One region of the Virgibacillus ihumii genome, then DNA from elsewhere that is predicted to be linked to it. Evidence: riboswitches for the same ligand, from Rfam matches in the RefSeq annotation. Region 1 holds a riboswitch; each other region holds the start of a gene.
What was found. Region 1 has a riboswitch for S-adenosylmethionine ahead of HUX68_RS17965 (phosphoadenylyl-sulfate reductase). Riboswitches for the same ligand answer to the same signal wherever they lie in the genome.
Positions count from the first base shown of each region.

Region 2: it holds a riboswitch for S-adenosylmethionine, as region 1 does, so the genes downstream of both, metK (methionine adenosyltransferase) here and HUX68_RS17965 (phosphoadenylyl-sulfate reductase) in region 1, are expected to answer to the same signal.
Region 3: it holds a riboswitch for S-adenosylmethionine, as region 1 does, so the genes downstream of both, HUX68_RS01600 (Na+/H+ antiporter NhaC family protein) here and HUX68_RS17965 (phosphoadenylyl-sulfate reductase) in region 1, are expected to answer to the same signal.

Region 1 is NZ_CACVAN010000001.1:3,625,322-3,627,594, forward strand. Features, by position in the region: gene HUX68_RS17960 (YitT family protein) at 1-182, shown strand, start outside; SAM riboswitch class I at 469-575, shown strand; gene HUX68_RS17965 (phosphoadenylyl-sulfate reductase) at 839-1,564, shown strand; partial or broken gene HUX68_RS17970 (assimilatory sulfite reductase (NADPH) flavoprotein subunit) at 1,816-2,273, shown strand, end outside.
Region 2 is NZ_CACVAN010000001.1:1,338,896-1,341,168, reverse strand. Features, by position in the region: gene pckA (phosphoenolpyruvate carboxykinase (ATP)) at 1-785, opposite strand, end outside; SAM riboswitch class I at 997-1,104, shown strand; gene metK (methionine adenosyltransferase) at 1,237-2,273, shown strand, end outside.
Region 3 is NZ_CACVAN010000001.1:328,475-330,747, reverse strand. Features, by position in the region: gene HUX68_RS01605 (bifunctional transcriptional activator/DNA repair enzyme AdaA) at 1-271, opposite strand, end outside; SAM riboswitch class I at 949-1,061, shown strand; gene HUX68_RS01600 (Na+/H+ antiporter NhaC family protein) at 1,196-2,273, shown strand, end outside.

The DNA of each region.
Region 1 (2,273 bases):
GGGGAATTACCGTCATGACCGGATATGGAGCCTATTCCAATAATGAAAATAAAGTGCTCTATACCGTTATTACCCGTTATGAACTGGCATTGGTCAAGTCTCTCATTAAAAATGTTGATCCGAAAGCTTTTGTCAGCGTCAGTGAGACAAGTGAAGTAATAGGTAACTTTCGGAAATCATAAGTTTTTTCATACAGACGCACTTTCTTGGGAAAAAAGGAGGTGCGTCTATTTTGATTTTAAGTTGGATTCCCAAAATGGGAGAGGAGGGTACTGGAAAGCAGATCCCTCTAAATAAGAAACAATAGCTCTCAAATCATACATTAACTAAATTCCATCAAAAGTATTAATTACGGCAGAAATTATATAGTTCTAATGGTAGAAAATTGTATTAAAATTTATATTATTTTTGAAAAAGTCTTGACACTTGGAGCGTTTGAACATACAATAACACTCAATTAATTTAATAATCTTATCTAGAGAAGTTGAGGGAACTGGCCCTTTGAAGCTTCAGCAACCTCTGATAAATTCAGGAAGGTGCTAAATCCAGCAAGAACTATTCTTGGGAGATAAGAGGGTCGAATGCAGAAAAAATACTCTCTTTTCCCAGAAGACTGGAAAAAGGGGGTTTTTTAAATGCCTGGATAATATAGTGAAAAAACGTTCAGTATGGAAGAAGTTATGTAATAAGTTGGTATATTAATATATAATTGGTGTTAGTTTAGCATAAATTACAATTTGTTTTGGCTGAAATTATTTTTTAAAGATTAAGGTGAGTTTAATCCTGCCAAGATATTTTTTGTGTAAGGTTTAAATACTTTTTCATGGAGGGATAAACTGTGACGAATCATTCGGTTACTTACCGTAATTTCTCCGGTGACCCATTTAAAGATTTTCATCCTACAGATGATACCAATGGTGCTATTGAAGTTCTGGAGTGGACTTTTGAATCGTTCGGGGATTCTGTTGTATATGCATGCAGCTTCGGAGCGGAAGGTATTGTATTAATTGATTTAATTTCCAGGGTGAAAAAAGATGCGAAAATTGTGTTTCTCGATACAGAGATTCATTTTCAGGAAACGTATAATCTGATTGATGAGATTAAGGAAAAATATCCGGATCTTCGGATTGAAATGAAAAAGCCTGATTTAACGTTGGAGGAGCAGGCGGACCAATATGGATCAGCTCTGTGGAAAAGAAATCCGGATCAGTGCTGCTTTATTCGAAAAGTAAAACCTCTCGAGGAGGCATTGACGGGTGTTCCTGCGTGGATATCCGGACTTCGAAGAGAACAGTCACCATTACGCAGTAAAACTGATTTTGTCAATAAAGATGAACGTTTCAAATCGATTAAAGTTTGTCCGTTAATTCATTGGACGTGGGATGATGTATGGGATCATATTCATTTGAATAACTTGCCATATAATGAATTACACGACCAAGGCTATCCAAGTATTGGATGTATACCATGTACGTCACCGGTAACAGATTCTGGTGATTCCCGTTCTGGAAGATGGAAAGGTTCCAATAAAGAGGAGTGTGGACTTCACACAGTTGGAAGGTAAGGATTTTTTAAGCAGTTAAGAAAATTTAAAATCCTTTCTTACTGCATAAGTGCAACTATTGCTGTCACCCAAAGGCTTGGTGACAACCAAGTTTTCTAATGAAACGCTCATTTTTTATTGTTTAATTCCGACTAATCTACTAAAAATACTATGAAATTAGATCAAACATGATTTTCATGGTTATGGAAGGTTATGAATGATCACAGACAAAGGAAATAACAACAAAATTAAATGTTATGAGGTGAATATCTGTGCAGTTACAAGTAACGAATAGTCCGTTTGATCAGGAACAAGCAGATAACTTAAATCATCTGTTGCCTACATTGACAGAAGCACAAAGGATTTGGCTGAGCGGGTATCTTGCGGTTCCAGTTAATACGAAAGCACCGATAGCTGCAAGTTCTGTTGAAACGCCGGATACATCAGTATCTGCACAAAATGCTCAACAGGCAGCTACCCGTGAGGTGACGGTACTGTTTGGATCGGAGACTGGTAATGGACAACAACTTGCTGAGGAAATACTTCAGAAATTGGAAGAGCAGAACATGAAAGCAACGATTTCAGCGTTAGATGATTTCAAACCTAAGAATCTCAAGAAAGTCCAGGATTTGCTGATTGTCACAGCAACCCATGGTGAAGGTGATCCACCGGATAATGCCATCTCATTCTATGAAACCCTTTATAGCAGGAAAGCACCAAAACTGGAGGA
Region 2 (2,273 bases), 2.3 Mb from region 1:
CCGTTCGTGCTCCAGCCGTGTTCGTCATCCCCGATTAATCGGCGGTACGGATCTGCGGAGAGCGTAGTTTTACCGGTTCCGGAAAGTCCGAAAAATAATGCAACATCCCCTTCCTGACCAACGTTGGCAGAACAATGCATCGATAAAATGTCACGCTGTGGGAGCAGGAAATTCATCACGGAAAAAATGGATTTCTTGATTTCTCCGGCATATTCAGTACCACCAATCAGAACGATGCGTTGTTTGAATGAGACAAGAATAAACGTTTCGGAATTCGTTCCATCGACTTTCGGGTCTGCCTTGTATGTAGGGGCAGATATGATAGTGAATTCGGAATGATGGGTTCCCAATTCTTCCTCCGTCGGTTCGATAAACAGTTGTCTGGAAAACAGATTGTGCCAGGCATATTCATTGAAAACTTCAATTGGCAGCCGGTAATTTGTATCGGCTCCGGCATAGCCCTGAAAATGATATAATTCATTTCGTTCCTTTAAATGGGCAACCACCTTTTTGTAAAGGTTATCAAAAGATGCCTCATCAATCTCCTGGTTGACGATTCCCCAGTCAATGACGTCCTTAGTGGTCTCATCCCGAACGATGAACTTATCTTTTGGGGATCGCCCGGTATATTTACCGGTAGTCGCACGAATTGCACCTGATGCAGACAGCGTTCCCTCTTCACGTGCCAGAATTTTCTCGACAAGCTGTGGTACGGAAAGGTTATTTTGCAGATTATCATGTGAAAGTAAATCTTTGATTAATTTTGATTGTTCCACCGCATTCATTTGTGATACCTTCCTTTATGATGGATTTTAATTAAAGTACATTTTAATAATCAAGTTGTAAATCTGTTTATTTAGTATAACACATTCATAAAATTAGTCCATACTAATTATACGAATATTTATATGAACTTTTCATGTCAAGTGTGTCATTCCCTTGTAAATTGTTGACATGACAGCGCTTTTCCGTTATGCTGAATTTCGAGCGGAAACTCTCTTATTCAGAGTCGGTGGAGGGACAGACCCGATGAAGCCCAGCAACCGTCACATGCTGTGAAAAGGTGCTAATCTGACGCAAGGATTTATCCTTGGACAATAAGAGCGAAAGGCTTCAGGACACCTTTCCTCATGATTGCAGGAAAGGTTTTTTTATTTTTTCTAACCTTATTAAAACATAAACATACACTGAATAGATAGATTTCCGTACTATTTTTTAAAGGGAGGACTTAGCCACATGGCTGCAAATCGTCGTTTATTTACATCTGAATCTGTTACAGAAGGGCATCCTGACAAAATCTGCGATCAGATATCAGATGCTATTTTGGATGAAATTTTAAAAAATGATCCGAATGCCCGGGTGGCATGTGAGACAACAGTAACTACAGGATTAGTATTGGTTTCGGGGGAGATTTCTACTACTACATATGTAGATATTCCTGCAATTGTCCGTCAAACGATTAAGGATATTGGGTATACACGCGCTAAATTCGGATTTGACGCGGAAACATGTGCCGTGCTGACTGCTATTGATGAACAGTCAGCAGATATTGCCGGTGGAGTTGATACGGCGTATGAAACACGGCAGGGGAAAACGGATGAAGAAATTGCTTCGATTGGTGCGGGTGACCAGGGGTTAATGTTCGGGTTTGCCTGTGATCAGACGGACGAATTAATGCCATTGCCGATTTCGCTCGCACACAAATTATCGAAGCGATTATCAGATGTACGTAAAGAGCAAATTTTGGATTATTTACGCCCTGACGGAAAAACACAGGTAACGGTCGAATATGATGAAAAAGATAACCCGGTAAAGGTGAATACAATTGTTATTTCAACACAGCACCATCAGGATATAACAACTGAACAAATCGAAAAGGACCTGATTGAGTATGTGATTCGACCGATTGTTCCGGCAAATCTGCTTGATGAATCAACCAAGTTTTTTATCAATCCGACGGGAAGGTTCGTAATTGGAGGACCACAGGGTGATGCCGGTTTGACCGGACGTAAGATCATTGTGGATACGTACGGCGGATATGCAAGACATGGCGGCGGTGCATTCAGTGGAAAGGATTCCACCAAGGTGGACCGGTCTGCATCATATGCAGCCCGTTATGTTGCTAAAAACATTGTGGCGGCAAAGCTTGCGAAAACATGTGAAGTACAATTGGCTTATGCAATCGGTGTGGCTGAGCCAGTGTCGATTTCCATCAATACATTTGGCACCGGTACGGTCGATGAAGCTGAGCTGGAAGCCGCAACACGAAAAAT
Region 3 (2,273 bases), 3.3 Mb from region 1:
CTTTTGTATCCTTTACAACCGCCTCCTCCGGCATATACCGGAGTAAATCCGGCCGGCACCTTTTGCATGGGCGATAACCTGCTTCCATTGCCTTCAATTCTGTAGCATAAAAGGTTACATTTTTATATTTCGGCTGTTTTGACTTGCATGACGGGCGGCAAAATATCCCTGTTGTGCGAATGGCATAATAGAACTTCCCGTCATACAAAGCATTACAAGAAACCACTGCATGCCACAACTCCTCTTCAAACATACCGTCTATTGATTTCATTGCCAGAAACCTCCCTTTACTTCTACTTTATCAGCCGATTAGAAACATTTCTTCTTCATAATTGCGGTTTAATTTTTACCAGATCAAACTGTTCCGGACAAGAAAGCGTCCGTTGAATTCGACCGGTACACCATTACGATTTTTGGTTATATATCTAAACGGTATTAATATTTACGTAAACTGCAACACGTTAAAAAAACTGCATCCCAATAACTGGATCAGAATACAGTTTAGTAGACTATGACAAGGTTCTTTTACCTACTTTTTGCGATATAAAATAAGAAAGAGTCGCAATCAACAACATGACCAATAATAAGGTAGTGGAACCTGCTTCAAGATTGCTTCCCGTTGATGGTAGATCAGGATTATATAGCACTGTTAGAATTAACCCTGATACAATTTGAAAGACAAGATACAATACCGTAAAACTAACAATAAAGACTATATACTTCTTCATACCATTCACCCCATGTTCATTAATTCTGGAAATTAGGTGCCGACCCGATTCGGCTGTTGATCATCCGTAATGACCACCTTCTCCCTCATTATTTACGTTTTTTGATGGCAAATGTTTCACAATTTATAAACTCCTTCAAATAATCTTTCATAAATTCCAAATGTATTTCATTGACACATCTTAATTAGTATATTACACTTTTCATCATGAATTTCATAGAAGCTTATCCAGAGTGGCTGAGGGATCTGGCCCTATGAAGCCCGGCAACCTGCGCAAAAATTGCAAGGTGCCAATTCCAGCAAATCGCGTTACATGCGTTTTGGAAGATAAAATTATTGTCAATCTCCTTCCAAAACGGGAGGTTTTTTGTTTTTGATCACATTTTTTATGAATCATCACATGAAAAAATTCCTTAAACAAACCCTTGTATCGGCAAACCAGTATCTACACCAAAGGGGAGTTGGAAAATGAAGTCATCAGAATTTAATAAAGGAAACGCTTTTGCGTTATTTCCATTTATCGTCTTTTTATTGTTATTTATAGGCTCCGGACTGATTAACGGAGATTTTTATAAATTACCTGTTCTTGTTGCAGTGTTTATTGCTGTTTTATTCGCACTGTTTATGAACCGGAAAATGGCTTTTCAGGATAAACTGGATCACCTGACAAAAGGGGCTGGCCATCCGAACATCATGTTGATGGTTATTATTTACCTGTTGGCTGGTGCATTCGCTGCGGTTGCAGAAGGTGTCGGTGCAGTTGAATCAACCGTTAACCTTGGGCTGACTTTTCTGCCTCAAAACCTGTTGATTGTAGGATTGTTCATCATCGGATGCTTCATCTCCATTTCAATGGGGACATCGGTTGGTACAGTCGTTGCACTTGCTCCAATCGGCGCCGGACTGGCTGATCAGACCGGAATGAGTGCAGCGTTGATAATGGGTGCCATCGTCAGTGGCGCTATGTTCGGTGATAACCTGTCCATGATTTCCGATACGACTATCGCAGCTGTCCGCACACAGGCAGTCAAAATGAGTGATAAATTTAAAGTGAATATTTACATTGCGCTGCCGGCGGCAATCGTAACTGCTGTAATTTTTGGAATCATGACAATGGATACGAGCGGCGGTGTGAGTGGTGAACATCCGTATGAACTGATCAAAGTCCTGCCATATCTAGCTGTACTGGTTATTGCAATTGCTGGAGTCAATGTGATTTATGTATTAATCGGTGGAACCATTTTTGCAGGAATTGTCGGTTGGTTCTACGGTGAATTCGATGGCATGGGATTCCTTAACCTGCTTGGTGACGGCATGGCGGGTATGCAGGAACTTGCCCTGTTGTCCATTCTGCTCGGCGGTTTAGTTGAACTTATTCGTGTTAATGGAGGAATTGACTACCTGTTAAATGCAATAAGCAATCGGATTAAATCCAGAAAAGGTGCCGAAGCCGGTATTGCAGGCCTTGTCAGTGTTTTTGACGTTTCAACCGCCAATAATACGATTTCAATTATTAGTGTCGGACCATTAGTCAAACAAATTTCCG